DNA from 2 places in the Massilia sp. TWR1-2-2 genome. Region 1 is predicted to be linked to the other one. Evidence: riboswitches for the same ligand, from Rfam matches in the RefSeq annotation. Region 1 holds a riboswitch; the other holds the start of a gene.
The links. A riboswitch is a leader RNA that binds a small molecule or an ion and turns the genes downstream of it on or off. The one in region 1 is predicted to bind thiamine pyrophosphate.

Region 1 (10,792 bases):
AGCACCTCAAAATTGAGCGAAGCGTGCGGCGCCTTCAGCGACATGATCGGCTGCATCTCGAGGAACATTCCTTCGGTCGCATTGGTCGACGACAATTGCTCGACCAGCGTCAGTTCTGCTACGCGCTCGAGGAAGGCGGAAGCGTCGCGCTCGTAGACGACCAGCCCCTCCTTGCGCCCGGTCTTCGCTTCGCGGCAGGCGCGGTCGGCGGTCGAGACGGCGTCTTTCATCTGCATGCCGGCGCCGACCTCGATCAGGCCGATCGAGCCGCGCACGTGGAAGGCCTTGTCGCCGACCCGGTACGGCGTATTGCCGATGCGGTCGACGATGCCGCGGCAAATCAGCGACGCCAGCGGCAGCGCCGTGTTCGGCATGACGATGACGAATTCGTCGCCGCCGACGCGGCCGATCTGGTGGCCGCCGGCCAGCATCGTGCCCATCCGCTCGCACACCTGCCTGAGCACTTCGTCGCCGGCGGTGTGGCCAAACAGATCGTTGATCAGCTTGAAGCGGTCGAGGTCAACGTAGGCCAGCGCCAGGGGCTTGCCGTCGGCCACCGGGCCGATCGCGCCCTCGAACATCTTCTCGATGCCGCGGCGGTTGAATACCTTCGTCAGCGGATCGTTGTTGGCCATGAAGCGCAGCTGCTCCGTCGCCTCGGTCTGCTCGGTAATATCTTGCAGCACGCCTTCGATGCGGCCGCGCGCGAGGATGGCGCGCACCAGGAAATGGCGCGAAGTGTCACGGTTCTCGATTTCCAGTTCTGCCTCGGTATGACTGTGCACCATATCGTGCAGCTGGCTCCATACCGTCTGCGAGAAATATTGCGTCCATTTACTGCGCGCCATCACCAGCGCCGATCCGCCCAGCATCTTCTGCAAGGCCGGATTGGCGCTGAGGAAGTGGCCGTAGATGTCGAGGGTGAACACGCCGACCGGCATGACCTCGTACGTGTGCTCCAGTTCCTGCTGGACGGCGATGCGCTTGACCGTCTCCATCCGCATCTGCTCGGCAACCGCCAGCGCCGCAAGCAGGCTCGACGCCAGCGCCGCGGTGACGCTATTGATCACCAGCAGTTCGCGCATGCCGAGCGCGGCCGACACCATCTCGGCCAGCGAGGCGACGAAGGTGACGGCGAACGATGCGGCGATCCAGTATGCCACCCGGGTGCGCGAGCGGATCATCACGCTGATCAGGCCGACCGTCGTGATCGACAGGCCGATGACCATGATGACCCACATGATCGGCAAGAACAGGCGGTACGGCAGCAGCACGGCGGCCAGCAGCAGCGGCAGGCACGACCAGTGGATCAGGCGCAGGCCGCCCAGGTGGCGCGAGTTCTTCAGTTCGTCGGCCAGCAAGGTCTGGTACAAGGTCAGCGTGCACATCGCGTACAGCACGAACGTCATCGGACGGCTAATTGCGAGGAACTCCGGCGGCACCACCTGCCCGAGCCACTGGCTGTCCCAGCCGGCCGACAGCGCACCGACCCGCAGGTTCAGGATCAGCCAGGCGGAAAACAGCACGTACAGCGAGCGCCGGTTGATCAGCGCGGTAATAAGCACGAACACTGCCAGCACGAGCATGCCGCCGTCGAGCAGGCCCGACTTGCGATGATATTGCTCAATCGCCAGGTCGAACTGCCCGGCCGGCCATTGCCGCACAGTCAGCTGGGCCGGGCCGATGAAGGCGGCGCGGCACAGGATGTTGGCCGGCAAGGCCGGCAAGGCCGGCAGCTTCAGCGCGAAGCCGCCTCGGGCGGAGCTCAGTTGCCGATGGGCGTGCTGACGCGAGGCGGCGCCGAGCGACTGCAGCGACGCCTGGTCCCAGCAGGCGATCTCGCTGGCGTGGCGCGACGGAAAATCGATGACGGCCGGCTCGCCGTTCTGGTTGAGCGTGGCGAAGCTGAACCAGACGGGCGCTTCCGACAGCTTGGTGTCGAACTGGCTGACCCGTTCTTTTTGTTGCAGTTTGGCCAGCGCGTCGGCCGGGGCCAGCGCGCCGCGCTCATCGACGACGGTGCGCAGCACCAGCGGCACATCCCCATCGGCTGCATATTGCGGCGTCCAGAACACCAGCGCGATCAGCGAAAAGGTGGCGATACCGATCGGAATGAGGTAATACGCGAAGGCGTGCAGGACCGACTGGGACGTGCGTTTCGCCAGCATCGGCAAAATATCGCGTAATTGGTTGAAAGACTTCTGCATGGCGATCAAGAGGTGTATCGGCACATAACACGGGCCGGTCCCGTGAATTGTGTCTTGTCGCAAGCATACAGGCAAAAAGTGATGATTTGCAATAATTTCCGTACTGCACAACCGGCCCGTGACGACAAGGTGTGCATGTTCTCCCGACTACGCTTGCCGGCAAAAATGGCTATGTCACCATTAAGTGGGGGATTCGGGCGGCGCCTCGACGGCGCCGCCCCTCTCCCCACTCAACGGTGACAAGCCTGTATGGACGTGCCGGCGGCGTCAGGCCAGCGCGAAAACGGACGGATTGCCGCGCGGCTGATCCGGCAGGCGCGGCGTGACCGGCACGCGAACCGGACGGGGCATGGTCTTCTTCGAGATATCGATGTCGGGATGACGCGTGTGGCGGAAAAACCCCAGCAGTGGATGGTTGACCGCCTCCCAACGCTCCTGCCCGGTCGCGATGTCGAACGACATGATGCGATGCGGTATGTTGCCGACGTGCTGCAGCGGAATTGTCATCTTTTCCTCGAAGACATCGACGCACAACAATTGCTCGTATTGACGGTCGACCGGGCTGCGGCCGGTCAGCACCAGGTAATCGATGCGGTTATTCTCGCAATACTCAAAGCACGCCTTGAACAGTGCAATCTTGACCAGACGCCCCACCCGTCCGCCGTCGACGCCCAGGCGGCTCAATTCGGCCAGGCGGCGGCCCTGCAGCCAGTCCGGCAGCGCGACCGAGTCTTCCACGCTCAGCTGGCGGCCCTGGTTGGTCTGCACGCGCATGCTGCCAAGCGGCGAGCCGTCGAGCTTCGATTCGGCCAGCAACACCACGCAATCGTTCTCGTAATCGGACAGTTCAGGCTCGCGCAGCGATCTGGCAAATTCGGGCACATGGCGGGCGTAGGCGGCGTGGCGGATCTGCACGGCCTTGCGCATGTCCTCATCGGTTTGCACGCGCTTGATGGTAAACGGCAGCCGCTCGACGGGCTTGGCTTGCTCACGCACAAAAGAAGACGTCATTACATCGGCCACGAGGGATTGGGAAGACACGACTGCTGGGCACTGGTCCATGACGACACTCCTTGAGATTTAACATTTTGTTTGTTAATTATCGAGGTTTGGTCAATTATCAAAGTGTTGATTAGGCATCCTTTTCACCCTCATTTTGATGGACTTATTGCCAATTGACGTTTTGATTCGTTTCTTATTAGAAACCAATCAATTGGCAGCACGCGTTGTTTCTGCGATGAATCCGGAAAGTGGGATCAGCGCGGCGCGTCGGCAATCAGCACCAGCAGGTCGGTCACGCCGATGTCGATGCCTTCTTGCGACAACAGCGTACTGACCTGCCCGCGGTGGTGGGTCTGGTGGTTAAAGAAATGCATCAGGACGCTGAAAAAGTCCTTGTGGGCCGCGCCGCGCGAATTGACATAGTCCAGGGTGTGGTCCAGGTCGGCGTCGGCGATGCTCGCCGCCCATTCCACTATCAGTTCGTCGAGCCAGCGCCGGTGCTCCCACAACTCGTCGAAATTGTCGAAGCGCAACTCGGCCAGGAAAGTGGGACTGGCCAATGCGGCGACGGTATCGAGCTGCCGGTAGCCGGCCGGATGCGCGGCAAAACGCTTGAGCCAGATGGTGTCGCCATTGACCAGGTGGTTCAGGGTGCCCAGGATGGACCCGAAAAACGCCTTGCGGTCGGCCGTCAGCGCCTGTGCCGGCAAGGTTCGCGCAGCCTGGTACAGTTTGCGATTCATCGTCGCGTTGTAATTTGCCATCAGAAGGATATGGCTGGTTCGCATCGTGACGCTCCTGGCTGAAAACGCCGATGTTACTGGAATCGCAATACTAGTGCTTGCCGCGGCGCCGCTCGATACCGGCGCGCCGGCAGACGCCCTCGCTGTCGCAGGCGCGCGGTTCGATCGCGTCGGCCAGCAGTTTTTCGAAATCTGTCTGACGCTCGTTGCCGACGCGCACGTCGCGGTTGATCGGAACGCACAGCGTGTCCTGCCACGCCGCCGCATGGCCGGGCGGAATAGGCAACGCGCCCTTCTGGCCACGGCTGCCTTCTGGCACTGCGCCAGTGTCTTGAACTCGCCCGACACGGTCGAGCCGGCCAGATTGACGACCATGCCCATCTGCAGGTAGATCAGCGAGATCATTGTAAACATCGGCCCTCTCCAGTTGTGGCAGAGTGTCTGATCGCGGCTGCCGCGCCGGTTCCCGCCGCTTCGTCGCCGCACCGGCTGCGTCAAGTCGCGCCGCACTAATCAAGGGTCGAGGATGCCCTCGCCCAGCCGGCGCGCCACGAAGTCGACCAGCGCCGCCACCCGCCGGCGCCAGCGCGCCCTGTTTGTAAAACACCGCCCACACCGGCAGCGACCACGGCAAGGTCAGCGGCGCCAGCACCGGCACCAGGGTCCCGGCGGCGCGGTCGTCGCGCGTCAGGAAGTCCGACAGGCAGACGATGCCGGCGCCGGCCAGCGCGAGCTGGTGCAAGGTCTCGCCGCTCGACGCCAGCAGCGCCGGCGTCACCGCCATGCCTTCTTCGCCGTCCACCGCCAGCGGCCAGATGTTCAGCGACGCCGGCGCGGAAAACCCCAGCAGCCGGTGCGCCAACAGCTGCGCGGCATCGGCCGGCTCGCCATGCTTGAGCAGGTATGCCGGCGAGGCCAGCAGGCGCAGGCGGCTCGTGCCCAGCAGCCGCGCGTTCAGCGTCGAATCGGCCAGGTGGCCGATGCGGACAGCGACGTCGGCGCGTTCCTCGATCAGGTCGACGATGGTCTCGCCGCTGGTCAGCTCGAGTTTGGCCAGCGGGTAGGCGTCCAGAAAATCGGCGACCAGCGGCGCGACCAGGTGGCCCAGCGCCGGCGTCGCCGCATTCACCCGCACCAGGCCGGACGGCTGCGAGCGGCGCGCCACCACCTGCGCCTCGGTGTCTTCCAGCTCGGCGAGCACCTTGCGCGCGCCAGCAGCCAGCTGCCCTCCTCGGTCAGGTCGAGCCGGCGCGTGGTGCGAACCATCAATGTCATGCCCCGCTGCGCTTCGAGGCGCGACACGATGCGGCTGACACCGGACGGCGTTTGCCCGAGCCGCGCGGCGGCGGCCGAAAACGAGCCCGTATCTATCACCGCGGCGAATGCAATCAACGCGTCGACGTCATTCATTCGTGACTCCCAGTCAAAAGTCAAGGACGCACATGCCTCTCGCACTCTGGGCGCTGACCCTCGCCGCATTCGCCATCGGCACCACCGAATTCGTCATCGTCGGGCTGATTCCCACCATTGCCTCCAGTCTTGGCGTGTCGGTGCCGTCGGCCGGCCTCTTGGTCAGCCTGTACGCGCTGGGTGTGGCGATCGGCGCGCCGGTGCTGACCGCCCTCACCGGCCGCATCCCGCGCAAGCATCTGCTGGTCGGTCTGATGGTGCTATTTACCATCGGTAACCTGCTGGCCTGGATGGCGCCGGGCTACGCCACGCTGATGGGCGCGCGCGTCCTCACCGGGCTCGCGCACGGCGTGTTCTTCTCGATCGGCTCGACCATCGCCACCGGCCTGGTGCCGAAAGACAGGGCGGCCAGCGCGATCGCGCTGATGTTCTCCGGCCTGACGGTGGCACTGGTGACGGGCGTGCCGCTAGGGACCTTCATCGGCCAGAGCTTCGGCTGGCAGGCGACCTTCCTGGCGGTGTCGCTGCTGGGCGTGATCGCCATCGTCGGCTGCGCCGTCCTGGTGCCGGCCGGTATCGCCGGCAGCAAGCCGTCGTCGCTGCTGACCCAACTGGCGGTGATGCGCAAACCGCGCCTGCTGCTGGTGTACGCCATGACCGCGCTCGGTTATGGCGGCACCTTCATCGCGTTCACCTACCTGGCGCCGATCCTGCAGCAGGTGTCCGGCTTTGCCGCCTCCACCGTCAGCCTGGTGCTGCTGGTGTACGGCGTGTCTGTCGCCGCCGGCAATATCTGGGGCGGCAAGCTGGCCGACCGCAAGGGACCGGTGCGCGCGCTTCAGATCGTCTTCGCGCTGCTGGCCGTCGTGCTGCTGGTGCTGACGTTTGCCGCCGCCAGCAAGCCGCTGGTGCTGGTCACCGTGCTGGCATGGGGCGCGGTCGCTTTCGGCAACGTGCCGGGGCTGCAGGTGTATGTGGTGCAGCGCGCCGAACGCGACGCGGCGCAGGCAGTGGACGTGGCGTCCGGCCTGAACATCGCCGCCTTCAATGTCGGCATCGCGCTCGGCGCCTGGGGCGGTGGATTGATCGTCGCCCGCCTCGGCCTGATGGCGACGCCATCGATCGGCGCGCTGGTGGTGGTAGGCGCGCTGGCCCTGACCACCTTGGCCGGCCGGCTCGATCGCCGCGACGGCATCGCCAGCGGCGAACGCGCCGGCGTGCCGCTGGCCGCGTGATGGGCTGACTACTGATCGAGTTCGGGATAGTGGCGGAAAATGCCGTCCTGGTTGAACGGTATGCGCCGCTTCGACGCCAGGTAGGCGGCGATGTTCGGCCGCGCCGCCACCTGCTCGTGCAGCGCGACCAGGCGCGGATAGCCGGCCTCGATGCGCGCCATCGACAGCGGAAAGGCGTAGCGCAGTCCGGCGATGACCTGGAACATCGACAGGTCGGCGTAGCTGACGCGGGCGCCGGTAAAGTAGCCGCCGCGCCCGGCCTTCGACAGCACGCCTTCAAAGTAGTCGAAAAACTTCGGCACCCGCGCGGCCAGGAAATCGGCGCTGCGGCGCCGCGCTTCCTTCTTCTGGTCTTCGTAATACAGCGCGCTTGCAATCGGGTGGTGCGTGTCGTGCGCTTCGGCGACCAGGTCGGCGATGGTCAGCTGCAGCTGGTTGATCCACAATCGCCCCGCCTGCGCGCGCGGCGCCAGGCCATGGCGCGGGCCGAGAAACAGCAGGATGTTGGCGGCCTGGCCGATGGTCTGCTCACCGGCCACCAGGAACGGCGGCGCGAACGACGGCTCGCTCGCATCACCCAGCATCTTCATCAGCGCGCGGGTGCCGTTCTTGCCGCGCGCGACGTCGACGTACTCTGCCTGCGCTTCCTCCAGCGCCAGCCTCACGAATTCTCCGCGGCCCTGGATGGTGGGCCAGTAGTAAAGCTGGTAGACCATGCCGACTCCTCGTTTTCCAGATGGATCGGCCCGATTATCCGGCTTTTTCCGGCCCGGCGGCGCGCAGCGGGTTTTCTTCGGCGCCGGCGCCTTCCATGCTAGTCTCGCGCTACCGCCGCAGAGCGGGCAGAACGACCAAACCACAGGGAGAGAAAACATGATCAAGAAAATCGCATTGGGCGTCCTCGCCATCGTCGTCCTGATCCTCGGCCTGGCGGCCATGAAGCCGGACAGCTTTTCGGTCAGGCGCAGCATCGCCGTCAAGGCGACTCCGGAAAAGATCGCGTCGCTGCTGACCGACTTTCATCAGTGGGCCAGCTGGTCGCCGTGGGAAAAACTCGACCCGAACATGAAGCGCATATTCAGCGGCGCGGCAAGCGGCAAGGGCGCCGTCTACGAATGGGAAGGCAACAGCGACGTCGGCAAGGGCCGCATGGAGATCGTCGACGCCAGCACACCGTCCAGGACGGTCGTCAAGCTCGCATTCTTCCAGCCGGTCGAATCGCACAGCACCACCGAATTCACCCTCACGCCGCAGGGCGACAGCACCAACGTGACGTGGTACATGCACGGTCCGATGCCGTTCGTGTCCAAGCTGATGACCGTTTTCATGAACATGGACGACATGATCGGCAAGGATTTCGACAAGGGCCTGGCACAGCTGAAAACGGCTGCCGAAAAGTAAGCTCAGCCTTTCTTGAGCTACATCACCGCCCGTTGCAAACAGGTAAACGATGATGCTGGTTGAATGGCGCACGGCGGCAACGCCGGCGCTACCACTGCCATCCTTCCTGCGGACCGTCGATGATCCTGGCTCACCTGACAAGGCACTGGCTTGCGCGCCGCGAGCAATACAGCTTCGCCTCCTGGATGCTGTGCCTGGCGCGCTCGCTGCGCGTGCTGGCGTTCTACCCGCAGCACCGGCGCCTGTGCCGGCTCGACCTGGTTCGCAACTACGTCGCCGCGCCGCCGAACGACGACCTGTTCCACCACCTGAGCCACCGCGACTACCTGATCAAGAACCTGAGCGCCCGCGCGCGCATCGCCTGCGTGCTGCACCATTACGCGTTCGATGACGCGACCTTCAACACGTCCTACAAGTACGCGGTCTACCGCGCCGGCGGCCTGATCTTGTGGCAGCGCCGCGCCGGCGGCAGCGACTTCGTCATCAAGCTGGCGATGGCCTCGCGCATGAACGCCGAGGGCGACCTGACGATCGCGTTCGAGGCCGACGGCAAATGCCTGCACCGCCTGAGCTTCAGCTGGATCGCCGGCGGCGTGGTCGGCGTCGACAGCGCGATGGTGCCGTTCGTCGCGCGCAACCAGGGCCGCTGGACCGATTCGGATGCCGCTTTCGCCGCGTTCGAGGCAGCCTTCCCGAACAATTCGCCGAGCTTTTTCTGCTTCGCCGCGATGCAGGGCGTGGCGCAGGCGGTCGGCGCCAATGAGCTGGTCGCGATCAAGGGCAGCTGCCACCCGACCTACGACGCGCAGGATGTCAAGCACTTCGCCAACGCCTACGACGGCTTCTGGAAGATACTCGGCGGCGTCGAACTGCCCGGTTGCGGCTACCTGGTGGCGCTGCCGTTTTACGTCAAGCCGCTGGCCGACATGCCGCGCAAGCACCGCAAACGCGCCGCCATCCGGCGCGAGAACTGGGCCGAGATCGGCGCGTCCGCGCGCCTCACGCTCGAGCGCAAATTCAAGCGCTCGCCAACGCCGTCGACGCGCCGCGCGCCGCTGCCCGAGACCGAATCGCTGTAGGGCCCCGCCGCCGCGGCTTGCCCCGCCGCGCGCCCGTTCGTGATAAACTCGCCATTCGCTAGGGGTCCTGGAACGCAAATTCCGGGTGAGAGATACTCTTCGTACCTGATCTGGATAATGCCAGCGAAGGAAAGCGCAAAGTACCTCCCTCCTTTGTTCACTCCTCCCGTTTGGCTCCGGTTTTTATTTTTCGCGCTCGCCTTTGCCGGCGCACTACCACGAGCAGACAATGTCACATCCACACCTGAAGTATTCCGTGCTCGCCCTCGCAGTGATGCAGGCGGTCGCTATCAACGCGTCGGCACAAACCGCGGCGCAAAGTACCGTGCAGCCGATGCAGGAAGTCGTCATCACCGGCAGCAAAGCGGTCGCCGTCGCGCGCGCCGCTATCGGCGGCTTTGCCGACGCACCGCTGCTGGAAACGCCGGCGACGATCAGCGTCATCGGGCGCGAGCAGATGCAGGACCTGGGCATTCACAACAGCACCGACGCGATGAAGCTCGACGCCAGCGTCAGCGATTCGTACAACGCGGTCGGCTACGCCGAGCAGTTCTCGATCCGCGGCTTCACGCTCGACAGTGCGTCGAGCTACCGCAAGGACAGCATCGCCATCCCCGGCGACACCCAGATCCCGCTCGAAAACAAGGAGCGCATCGAAGTGCTCAAGGGCCTGGCGGGCCTGCAGGCCGGCGTTGCCGCGCCGGGCGGCATCATCAACTACGTCACCAAGCGCCCGACCGTGACCGACCTGCGCTCGGTCACGCTGGAAGCGCGCGAGCGCGGCACCGTGTACGGCTCGGTCGACCTGGGCGGGCGCTTCGCCGACCAGCACTTCGGCTACCGGATCAACGCCGCCGCCGAGAGCCTGCGCTCGTACATCAAGAACGCCGACGGCGAACGCAAGTTCGTCTCCGGCGCCTTCGACTGGCAGATTTCGCCGGACGCGCTGCTGCAGTTCGATGTCGACTACCAGCACAAGTCGCAGCTGACGGCACCCGGCTACCAGCTGATCCGCAACACCACGCTGCCGACCGGCGTGTCGGCGTCGATGCTGCTCAACGACCAGCCGTGGGCCAAGCCGGTCGACACGCGCAGCAGCAACGCCGGGTTGCGCTTCGAATACCGCATCAACGACGATTGGAACGCGACGGTCAGCATGAACAAGCACTGGTTCAAGCGCGACGACTACACCGCCTTCCCTTACGGCTGCAGCAACGAGGGCGACGGCTTCTATCCGGGCTACTGCTCGAATGGCGACTACGACGTCTACGACTACCAAAGCGTGGGCGAATCGAAGTCGCCGTTCGGCGCGCAGGCGCTGGTGCAGGGAAAATTCGCCACCGGCGCGGTGCGCCACCGGCTCACCGCCGGCATGTCGCTGTTTACCCGCAGCGACAAGTCGGGCGACTATGTCTATGACTACGCCGGCAGCAGCAACATCTATCACAATGTGGCGGTGCCGCCGGCGCCGGGCAATCCGTCGACCGGCCCGGTATTCGAGCGGCGCCGCGAGAACGAACGGGCGCTGTTCGTCCAGGATATCGCCGCGCTCACGCCGCAGCTCAAGCTGCACGCCGGCCTGCGCTACGTGCAGGTCAAGCGCGACGAGTACATCCCGGACGAGAACTCGCGCGTCGCCGGCGCGCAGCGTTTTTACGTGCACCGCGACGACAACTTCGTGCTGCCGAACGTGGCGCTGGTGTACAGCCCGACCC
Region 2 (10,792 bases), on a different contig from region 1:
GTGAACTGCAAGAACGGTGAGAACGGGCTGACGACCTTCACGCGCTTGACGACTTTGTGCGACTTCATCTCGATGACGTCGACCACCGGGTTGAAGCTGGACACGACGAATGCCAGCTTGCCGTTGGGAAGGAACTGCACCATGCCGGGGCCGGCGGTGGTCTCGATCCGTTTTTTCTCTTTGAAAGTGACCGGGTCGATCACCGAGATGTAATCCTCGCCACGTACCACGGCCCACACTTCGCGTCCATCCGCAGTAAAGAAGCCCTCGTGGGGCGAACGCCCGATGTAGGTGGTGCCCTTGACCTTGTTGGTCGCCGTATCGATGAAGGCCACCGAGTTCGATCCGTTTGAAATCGCAATCAAGGTTTTATGGTCGGGCGAAAAGCCCAGGCCGTGCACATTGATTTCGCCCTTGTACAGCGGGGACAATACGTCAGGGCGCTGGTTGCCCAGTTTGATTTGGCCGAGCAGCATGTTCGTCGCCGGGTTGATTACCGAAACCGTATTGGTATTCTGGTCGGCGGTATAGACGCGATCTTGCGGGCCAGGCGCGGCAGACGCCGAGGCGGCGAGCCAGCTGCCGACCGCAAGGGTGACAACAAATTCACGGATTGGCATGTTCATTCTTTCTTGAGGGTCGAAAAGGGTGCTGCTTTGATCCGAGGCGCCTGGTACCGCTGAAGCCATGCTTGCATGACCTTGATTTCGTTTTGCTGTTCGGTGATGATGCCCTGCGCGACGTTGCTCAATTCGGCATCGCTGGTGTAGAGCAGCAGCGCCTTCGCCATGTCAATCGCGCCCTGGTGGTGCGGAATCATCATCGTTACAAAATCATGTTCCGAAACGCCATTCATTGGCGCGCGCTTCATGCCGTCGTCCATGACAGCCATCGCATCTCCCATCAAGCCGGCGAACGGTTTGGCCGTGCTGGCGATGAATACCGGCGCCTTCCCGGGCGCAATAGTACGGTGCTGGTGGTGCTGGTCCTGCCCGAATGCGCTGCCACCGAAAGTGCAGGCTAAAACGAGGGATGTCACGGTAAAACCGTGCGGGACGGCGCGGCTCATATTCAAGATGGTTTCTCCAATTGTTCATACACGGCGGTGGCGACGCGGGCGAGTTCACCCTTGTTGATACCGGCGGACAACGCATAGCCAAATTTCCCGTCAATCCAATAAAACACATTCACCGGTCCCTCTTGGGCGAAGCGAAACCCGGTGTCCTTGTTGTGCGATTGATCGGTCGAGACATACACGGTCAGGCGCTGCCCGGCCTTATTGTGATACATGAACTGGGCCACTGCGCCTTGGGCGCCCGGCAGCAGGCGCCCGCCAATCAGTTCGTAGCCGAGCTCGCCCAACCGGGGCGGGCGAATTGTGCTGCCTAGTCGTTTCGACAGCCAGGCGACCAGTTGTACTTCCTGGTCGGCGCCGATTTCGACCGGCCGCGTCACTTCGGGACTGTAGACCACGTGGGCGACTGCGGCCTGGTGCGCCAGGCTGGTCGCATACAGCGCTGGTCTGGCCTTGGCGTCATCGATTTGAACGCGCTGGACGTCCCCTGCGGCGAAGCCGTGCAACGACCACCCGGCGCCGCCGCTCACCAGCGCTATCGCAAAGCCAGCCACCAGCCGCTGCCATTGCCGTGCTTGTCTTTTCGGCGCCGTCAAACGGCTCGGCACCAGTTCGTCCAGCACAGGATTGAACAGCGCGCCCAGTGCACTGTTCTGCGCTGCATACGCGCGCAGTCGCTCCGCCTCATCCGGGCGTTGCGCCAAATATCGTTCAACCTCAGCCCGCCGCGCGTCCGGAAGCTTGTTGTCGACATACGCGTGCAGATCAGCTTCCGTAATGGGCATCGTATTCATTTGACCACCTTCAACGCCGCCACGCAGGGCAGGCCTTCCATGTTCGCGCGCATTTTTTCCCGCGCGCGCGACAGGCGCGACATGACAGTCCCGATTGGTATCTTGAGTGCCTGCGCCACTTCGTCGTAGCTCAATTCTTCCAGCGCCACCAGAAGCAGGATCTCGCGCTGTTCCTCGGGCAACGCGCGCAAGGCCGTTTCGATGTCGCGCAGTTCCAGACCACGCGAAGGACTACCGTGTGTCGCAGCCATTGGCGTCTCCTCGCTCAGCGATTCAGTAGCGAGCGAGGGACGCCTTACCTGATCGATACGCACGTTATGCATGATGCTGAACAGCCAAGCCCGCATGTCGCTACCGCCGTGCCACCCGGCCAATCCTGCCCACCCGCGTTCTACCGTATCCTGAACAAGATCGTCAGCCCCGGCACGGTCGCCGACCAGCGCGCGCGCGTAGCGGCGCAGGCGGGGAATACAGGTTAGCAGCTGATCGCGCGGCTCGGGCATGGCGGCGGTCATTTGAGGCTGGCCGCAGTATCAGTAAGCCATGGCAGCCAGTTTCGGATCGATCTGCCAGATTTCATTGACCAGTTTGCCGTCGCGATAAGTCAGCACATAGTGCACTTTCACTTGCGTTTTACCATCGAACTGTACCTTGGCGACAATCGTCGCCCCCTTAGGATTCGCCGATTCTTCCAACGCCAGCACGGTCACGCGCGCCGGCCCAACCGCCTTGCCGAATTTTTCCCAAGTAGCGCGAATGGCACTGTCACCAGCGTACACGCCGTCGAGCGGGCCACCGACCCAGGTCAGTTGTGGATTTTCTGCGTAACCACGCATGATGATCGACGTGTCCCCGCCACCGATGGCAGCGAAGCGAACCTGGGCGGCGTCGCTGACCGGGCTGGCGAACGCGAAGCCGATAGAGGCCAGTGAGAGTATCGCGGCGAAGGTGACCTGTATCATGAGATTGTCCTGGTTAGGTGGGGCGAATCGAAAAGTGACGTTGCTACCGAGGTGAACGGATCTGCCGTCACTTTATTCCCCAATATTGGAAATATATTTTTTTGCAGTCTGAAGTCCAGACGAATCCGGCGGCGACGACGTCACGCGCCTGATCTCCTCAGCCGGGAGCCAGGGTGGCGCCAATCCACCGGAAATGGGTGGCGCCTGAGTGCCGAAAGCGATATTTGCTGAGCGTGCACTGCTCAGGGATGCACCTGATTGCGCCCCGCGTTCTTGGCGGCATACACTGAAGCGTCCGCAGTGGCGAGCAGATCGCCCACAGTCTGGTTGGGCGCTAACGTTGCAACACCGATCGATACCGTAACCTGTACCGTCGGGGCTCGCAGAAGGGGTAACTGTGCCACGCCAAGACGCAAACGCTCGGCCACTTCCCGCGCTTCCCCCAGGGTGGTGCCGGGCAGGACAATGACAAACTCTTCGCCCCCAAAACGCGCGCAGAAATCCGTCGGGCGCAAATAATCGCTGACCCTTTGGGAGAAGGCACGCAGGACGTCGTCGCCGGTCATGTGACCGAATCCATCGTTGATCGTTTTGAAGAAATCGATGTCCAGCATCAGGATGGAAAAAGATCTTCCGCTGGAAATGTACAGCTCCGCTTGCCGTTTGAGGACGTCGTCCAGTGCCCTGCGGTTGCCTTGCCCAGTCAGCGCATCGGTAGCCGCGTCCAGTTCAACCTTTTGCAGTGCCAAATGTAATTGCTCAGCAAGCAAGGCATTGGCGTGCTGCAACCTGATGCCTTCCAGCAGGCGTTTAGCTATTTCGCGCGTGTGGTAGGCGATTAACGCAACAAAAACGGTCAACCCGGCTGCAAAATCCGTCGCACTCTTCCGGTCAGCGACGTGCAGCAACAGGCCGAAGACCGACACTGCCAAGATCGTGCCAATTTGTCGATAGTAGGCCACCGCGTAGGTGCCATAAGCTTGTGCATTGATCGCGATAACGCCACACAGCAGCGCCATTAGCGTAGCGTCCAGGATGGCGGCGTGTCCCATCAGAAACCAGGCCATCAGTCCCCAGGCAAGTCCATCCAGTACGGCGACCCAATGGATGCGCGCGCGATGGCGTTCAAAACTCGAGCCTTCGCGGATTACGACTTGCAACGCCCACAGGCTGAACGTCCATACAACAGCAGCCGTACCCACCCAAAGCACAATGGAAGTTTGGGGGACAGTGCCCCAACAAAACCATACCGCAAGCAGCCAGCCGACAGGAGTGGCATTCAGCGCACGGCGCAGCGTAATCACACATTCCGAAAAACCTGTTGCATTCGCAACGGCTCGGTCAGCTACGCTTCCAGGCAGAAGGGGCTTCATACCGTCCATGTGTACGGATACAGCGCTCGAATTGACGCCGCGACGGTGTCTACCTCGCCATCCCGGAACAGCTCCACAGTGCCATGGCCTGAGCGGTTTAAAAAGATGTCCGTGCGCACTAAACGTATCCCTGTGGAAATATCTCATTATAGACGACAGAAAAAATCGCGCATCATCAACGCCGCTTCATGCCATGCACAGGAGACGGTATTTTCTGCCGTGGTTGTATCGCCTGATCGTCAAATTGACAGTCGCGCCGACTTTCCCGGCTGCACGTCGAGCACGCACAGCGTACCCAGCGGCACGCCATCCGAGGTCTTCAACAGGGCTCCCGCATGGAACCGCAGGCCTGGGGCACCCGTGACCAGTCGTTACTCTTCTCGGACTGGTGCATTTCTGGACCGCGTTTCTTGTCCTTGTTCTTCGTGGACGGCGGCGCCGCGATCAAGGTGGCATCGACAATCGTCCCTTCACGCATCATCAAACCCTGCAGCAACGGAAAAGTACAAGTGCAAAATCCTGCTCGGGCCTTGAGTGACCGATATACATCCCGCGCAGTGTTTTACGAAAGCCGCTGGCAAAGCGCTTCGACTGGGTATAGAATCAGCGCTGCCGAACCACGGCAAACGCTAGGGGTCCTGCAAGTCGCGAAGGCGATGCGCGGGTGAGATACACCCTCTGAACCTGATCTGGATAATGCCAGCGAAGGGAAGCATAGTGACACCGGCCGCGCGCCGTTTCCCTACACTCCTTTGCTGGCTCCTGCTCAATTTATCGAGAAGCTATTTAGGAGCCACATGAACGCCATCACCCCGAAATTCCTGTCCGCTACCGCCGTTGTGGACGAAGCCGCAATTCGTCCCTTGCCCATGTCGCGCAAAATCTACGTCGAGGGCAGCCGACCCGATATCCGCGTGCCGATGCGCGAAATTAGCCAGTCTGATACAGCCGACTCGTTCGGCGGCGAGAAGAACCCGCCGATCTACGTCTACGATACTTCCGGCCCATACACGGACCTGGACGTCGCCATCGACATCCGCTCCGGGCTGCCGTGCCCGCGCACCCCATGGATCGACGAGCGCGGCGACACCGACGAGCTGCCTGGCCCGACCTCAGCCTACGGCATCGAACGGCTCGCCGATCCGGAGCTCGCCGCGTTGCGTTTCAACTTGCATCGCAAGCCGCGCCGTGCGAAGACCGGCACCAACGTCAGCCAGATGCACTACGCGCGCCGCGGCATCGTCACCCCGGAGATGGAGTTTGTCGCCATCCGCGAGAACATGCGCCGCAAGCAATACTTGGCGGAACTGCAGGCGTCGGGCCCGATGGGCAACCGCCTGGCCGACCTGATGGGGCGCCAGCATCCCGGCCAGTCGTTCGGCGCAAGCATCCCGGCCGAAATCACGGCAGAATTTGTACGCGAGGAAGTCGCCCGCGGTCGCGCCATCATCCCCGCCAACATCAACCATCCAGAAGTCGAGCCGATGATCATCGGCCGCAATTTCCTCGTCAAGATCAATGCCAACATCGGCAATTCGGCGGTGACCTCGTCGATCGGTGAGGAAGTTGAGAAGATGACCTGGGCGATCCGCTGGGGCGGCGACAACGTCATGGACCTCTCGACCGGCAAACATATTCACGAGACGCGCGAATGGGTGATCCGCAACAGCCCGGTGCCGATCGGGACGGTGCCGATCTACCAGGCGCTCGAGAAGGTTAACGGCAAGGCCGAGGACTTGACCTGGGAGATCTACCGCGACACGCTGATCGAACAGGCAGAGCAGGGCGTCGACTACTTTACGATCCATGCCGGCGTGCTGCTGCGATACGTGCCGATGACGGCCAAGCGGCTGACCGGCATCGTCTCACGCGGCGGCTCGATCATGGCCAAGTGGTGCCTGGCGCATCATGAAGAGTCGTTCCTGTACACGCACTTCGAAGACATCTGCGAAATCATGAAGGCCTACGACGTTTCGTTCAGCCTCGGTGACGGTCTGCGTCCAGGGTCAATCTACGACGCGAACGACGAAGCGCAGTTGGCAGAGCTGAAGACACTCGGCGAACTGACCCAGATCGCCTGGAAGCACGATGTACAGGTAATGATCGAAGGTCCAGGCCATGTGCCGCTGCACATGATCAAGGAAAACATGGACCTGCAACTGGAGCAGTGCGGCGAGGCGCCGTTCTACACGCTCGGGCCGCTGACAACTGACATCGCACCCGGCTACGACCACATCACGTCGGGCATCGGCGCGGCCACCATCGGTTGGTATGGCACCGCGATGCTTTGCTACGTCACGCCGAAGGAACACCTGGGTTTGCCGAACAAGGCGGACGTCAAGGACGGCATCATCACATACAAGATTGCGGCGCACGCGGCCGATCTGGCCAAGGGCCATCCTGGCGCACAGATTCGCGACAACGCACTGTCGAAGGCGCGATTCGAATTCCGCTGGGACGACCAGTTCAACATCGGTCTCGATCCGGACAAGGCGCGCGAATTCCACGACGAGACGCTGCCGAAAGACTCGGCCAAGGTTGCGCACTTCTGTTCCATGTGTGGTCCGCATTTCTGTTCGATGAAAATCACCCAGGAAGTGCGCGAATACGCCGCCAAACAGGGAATTTCCGAAATCGCAGCCCTGAAACAGGGCATGGAAGTGAAATCGGTTGAATTCGTCAAACGGGGCGCTGAAATCTACCAGAAGCAATGAGGTGATCGGATGACGCAGATTATTCTGAATGGCGCCCCCCACGAGGTCGCATCGGGAGCAACGCTCGCCGATCTGATCGAAGCGTTAACACTGTCGCAACAGGCGCTGGCCCTGGCGGTCAACCGCACCGTCGTCCCGCGCCAGCAATGGCGCGAGCGTGGCCTGCAGGCTGGCGACCAGGTCGATCTGGTGCACGCCATCGGCGGCGGCTGACCACATACGAAAGAGATGAGATGAATGCATCAACCGAAGCACTGACAATCGCTGGCAAGACCTATCGATCGCGCCTGCTGGTCGGCAGCGGCAAGTACCGTGATTTGGCGCAGACGCGCGAAGCGACCGATGCGGCCGGCGCAGAGATCATCACGGTGGCGATCCGCCGCGTCAACATCGGCCAGGATCCGAACGCGCCGAGCCTGCTCGACGTACTGCCGCCGTCGCGGTACACGATACTGCCCAACACCGCCGGCTGCTACACGGCGGACGATGCGGTCTACACACTGCAGATGGCGCGCGAGCTGCTCAACGGCCACAAGCTGGTCAAGCTCGAAGTGCTGGGAGATGAGAAGTCGCTGTTCCCACATATGCCGGAAACGCTGGTCGCTGCCGAAAGACTGGTGAAGGATGGTTTCGATGTCATGGTGTACTGCAGCGACGATCCGATTCAGGCAAGGTTGCTCGAACAGATCGGATGCGTCGCGGTGATGCCGCTGGCGTCCCTGATCGGCTCGGGGATGGGTATCCTCAATCCATGGAACCTGTCGCTGATCATCGAGCAGGCCAACGTCCCTGTGCTGGTGGACGCCGGCGTCGGAACGGCGTCGGATGCGGCCATTGCGATGGAGCTCGGCTGTGACGGCGTGCTCATGAACAGTGCGATCGCCGGCGCGCGCGATCCGGTGCGCATGGCCCGCGCGATGCGCTTGTCAGTGGAGGCCGGCCGCGAGGCTTACTTGGCCGGGCGCATCCCAAGAAGGTTCTCGGCATCGCCGTCATCGCCGATGGCGGGGCGCATCACATGACATCGAGGCCGACCGTGCTGGTCTTCGCCGGCGCGGACCCGAGTGGCGGGGCCGGGATCGCCGCCGACATCCTCGCGATCGGGGCGCAGGGAGCACATGCGCTGCCGGTGATCACTGCGCTCACCGTGCAGGACAACGACCGCGTGTATGAAGTGCTGCCGGTCGACAGCGACGTTCTGCGCCGCCAGGTTGTGGCACTGATGAACAAGGTGACGATCCACGCAGTAAAACTGGGCATTCCGGGCAAGCGCGCCAACGCCGAAGCGATTGCCGAGCTGATTGGCCAGCTTCGCCGCATCCAGCCAAACCTGCCGGTGGTGCTCGACCCGGTGCTCGCCAGCGGCGCCGGCGACAGGCTGACGCGCATCGACGCGCTCGGTCCGCTGATGTCTCTGGCAACCGTCGTCGTGCCCAACCTGCCGGAAGCGAGCGCCTTGTGCACCGAAGGCGACTCTGTAATCGCTCAGGCTGCCAGCCTCCTGGCGCGCGGCTGCGGCAATGTGCTGATCACCGGGGGCCACGCCGAGGGCGCGCTGGTCACCAACCGCTGGTTCAGCAACGCCGGCGAACGCATCTGGAGCTGGCCGCGTTTGCCCGGCACGTTTCACGGCAGCGGCTGCACGCTCGCTTCCGCCATTGCGGGCCGGCTGGCACTCGGCGACCAGATGGAGCAGGCGCTCGAGACCGCGCAGCGCTTCTGCCACCGCGCGCTGGAAACGTCGTTCACCATCGCCGATGGCCAGCGCATTCCGCTGCGCTGCAATTTCACTATCGAGAGGAATTCATGAAAGGGCTATATCTTGTCACGCCCAGTTGGGACGACACCGCCGCGATGGTGGACGCCACCGGTCATGCATTGCGCCTCGGCGCGGCGGTGGTCCAGTATCGCCACAAGAGCGCCAGCCCGGAACTTCGGCTGGCTCAGGCGAGCCAGTTGCTGGCGCTCTGCCGAAGCCATGCGGTGCCGTTCATAATCAACGACTTCGTTGACCTGTGCCTTGAGCTTGACGCCGACGGCGTTCACGTGGGCGGTACCGACGCGTCCGTGGCCGAGGCGCGCAAGCTGCTCGGCGCCGGAAAAATCTTGGGCGCATCGTGCTACGGCGACAGGCAGCTTGCGCTCGACGCCGCCGCCAATGGGGCAAGCTATGTCGCTTTCGGCGGCTTCTACCCGTCGAAAGTAAAGCAATATCCGGTGACCACAGCGGCCGATATCGTCAACTGGGCGAAAGCCGAAATCGCCCTGCCGTGCGTGGTGATCGGCGGGATGACGCCGGCAAACGCTGCGCCACTGGTCGCGCGCGGCGCTGATATGGTCGCTGCGATCAGCAGCGTGTACGGGGCGCCGTCGATCGAGCTCGCGATGCACGAATTTGCGCAGCTTTTCGTGAAATGACGCCATGAAAGTCATTGTGTTGGGTGCTGGCGTGATTGGTACGGCATCGGCGTGGTATTTGCGCCAGTCGGGGCACGAAGTGACGGTGCTGGAACGCCAGGGTGGTCCGGCGCTTGAGACCAGTTTTGCCAACGGATGCCAGATTTCGGTCTCACACGCGCAACCATGGGCCAATCCGGCTACCTTGCTGAAAATCCTGCGCGACCTTGGCCGCGCCGACGCGCCGCTCCTGTTTCGGCTGCGCGCGGATCCACGTCAGTGGCGCTGGTGCATGCAGTTCGTCCGCGAGTGCCTGCCAACCCGGGTGGCCGCCAACCTCTGCCAGATCGTCGCTATCGCTGACTACAGCCGGCGCAGCCTGATCGCCTTGCGCGCCGAGCTCGGAATTGAATACGATAACCTGGCGCGCGGCCTGCTGCATTTTTATACTGATCAACGAGAATTCGATAAGGCCGTCCACGCCGCGTCGGCGATGCGCGATCTGGGCTGCTTGCGCAAGACGATCGACGCCGACGCGGTGGTGCGCATCGAACCTGCGCTGGCTGGCGTGCGGGCTAAGCTCGTGGGCGGCGATTTCACTGACAGCGACGAATCCGGTGATGTCTACAAATTCACATCTATCCTGGCCTGCAAGGGCGAGACTGCAGGAATCGAGTTCTGCTACAACACAACTGCCACCCGCCTGATAAGCGAAGGTGACGCTGTAAGCGGCGTCGAGATCATCGATGGCGACGGAAGGCATCGGCTGTTGCGCGCCGATGCTTTCGTCATCGCGCTCGGCAGCTTTTCGACGGCACTGCTCGCACCCCTGGGTATTCGGCTCGATATCTATCCCGGCAAGGGCTATTCGGCGACATATCCGATCATCGATCCAGATGCCGCGCCGACGGTATCGCTCACCGACGATGGCCACAAGCTGGTGATGTCGCGGCTCGGATCGCGTCTTCGCGTGGCAGGCACCTGCGAGCTGAACGGCTATTCGCGGGCGCTCAATTCAATCCGGTGCGACGCGATCACGCGGCGCGTGCAGGCGCTGTTCCCCCATGCCTGCGATTACAACAGCGTCGCCTACTGGGCCGGCTTACGGCCGCTGACACCGTCCAACGTGCCATACATCGGCAAGACGCGCTACCCGAATTTGTACCTGAACACCGGACACGGCACACTCGGCTGGACGATGGCGTGCGGATCGGGTCGCGCGCTTGCCGATATTGTCTCGGGCTGCCGGCCGGAAGTGGACTTTGCATTCGCAGGCATGAAATAGCAGTCTCGCGCAACTCCCGTCGTATTGTAGTTTGGCCGTTCCATCCTGGTCAGCGCGTGATCAAACCGGGGAGTCCGCTCCGCCTGGCGTATTGGACTGCAAGCGTGAGAGTGCGCGCTTAAGCGTTCCAGGCAGGTCAGCGATCCATCAACCCCAGACTGTTCAGGGAGTCACGCCGCTGGTTGAATCCGG

Region 2: linked by a shared signal. The riboswitch ahead of thiC (phosphomethylpyrimidine synthase ThiC) and the one ahead of ACP7DD_RS00105 (TonB-dependent siderophore receptor) in region 1 are both predicted to bind thiamine pyrophosphate.

The regions. Positions count from the first base shown of each region.
Region 1 is NZ_JAFCWM010000001.1:20,213-31,004, reverse strand. Features, by position in the region: gene ACP7DD_RS00150 (putative bifunctional diguanylate cyclase/phosphodiesterase) at 1-2,207, opposite strand, end outside; gene ACP7DD_RS00145 (N-acyl amino acid synthase FeeM domain-containing protein) at 2,475-3,218, opposite strand; gene ACP7DD_RS00140 (DinB family protein) at 3,464-3,973, opposite strand; gene ACP7DD_RS00135 (hypothetical protein) at 4,044-4,271, opposite strand; partial or broken gene ACP7DD_RS00130 (LysR substrate-binding domain-containing protein) at 4,466-5,362, opposite strand; gene ACP7DD_RS00125 (MFS transporter) at 5,395-6,597, shown strand; gene ACP7DD_RS00120 (glutathione S-transferase) at 6,606-7,313, opposite strand; gene ACP7DD_RS00115 (SRPBCC family protein) at 7,471-7,998, shown strand; gene ACP7DD_RS00110 (DUF535 family protein) at 8,118-9,077, shown strand; TPP riboswitch at 9,128-9,226, shown strand; gene ACP7DD_RS00105 (TonB-dependent siderophore receptor) at 9,307-10,792, shown strand, end outside.
Region 2 is NZ_JAFCWM010000025.1:43,245-54,036, reverse strand. Features, by position in the region: gene ACP7DD_RS20600 (YncE family protein) at 1-620, opposite strand, end outside; gene ACP7DD_RS20595 (DUF305 domain-containing protein) at 623-1,069, opposite strand; gene ACP7DD_RS20590 (anti-sigma factor family protein) at 1,072-1,869, opposite strand; gene ACP7DD_RS20585 (RNA polymerase sigma factor) at 1,866-2,372, opposite strand; gene ACP7DD_RS20580 (nuclear transport factor 2 family protein) at 2,403-2,831, opposite strand; gene ACP7DD_RS20575 (diguanylate cyclase) at 3,074-4,204, opposite strand; partial or broken gene ACP7DD_RS20570 (IS5/IS1182 family transposase) at 4,569-4,694, opposite strand; TPP riboswitch at 4,826-4,932, shown strand; gene thiC (phosphomethylpyrimidine synthase ThiC) at 5,002-6,918, shown strand; gene thiS (sulfur carrier protein ThiS) at 6,928-7,131, shown strand; gene ACP7DD_RS20555 (thiazole synthase) at 7,152-7,940, shown strand; gene thiD (bifunctional hydroxymethylpyrimidine kinase/phosphomethylpyrimidine kinase) at 7,937-8,728, shown strand; gene thiE (thiamine phosphate synthase) at 8,725-9,336, shown strand; gene ACP7DD_RS20540 (D-amino acid dehydrogenase) at 9,341-10,600, shown strand.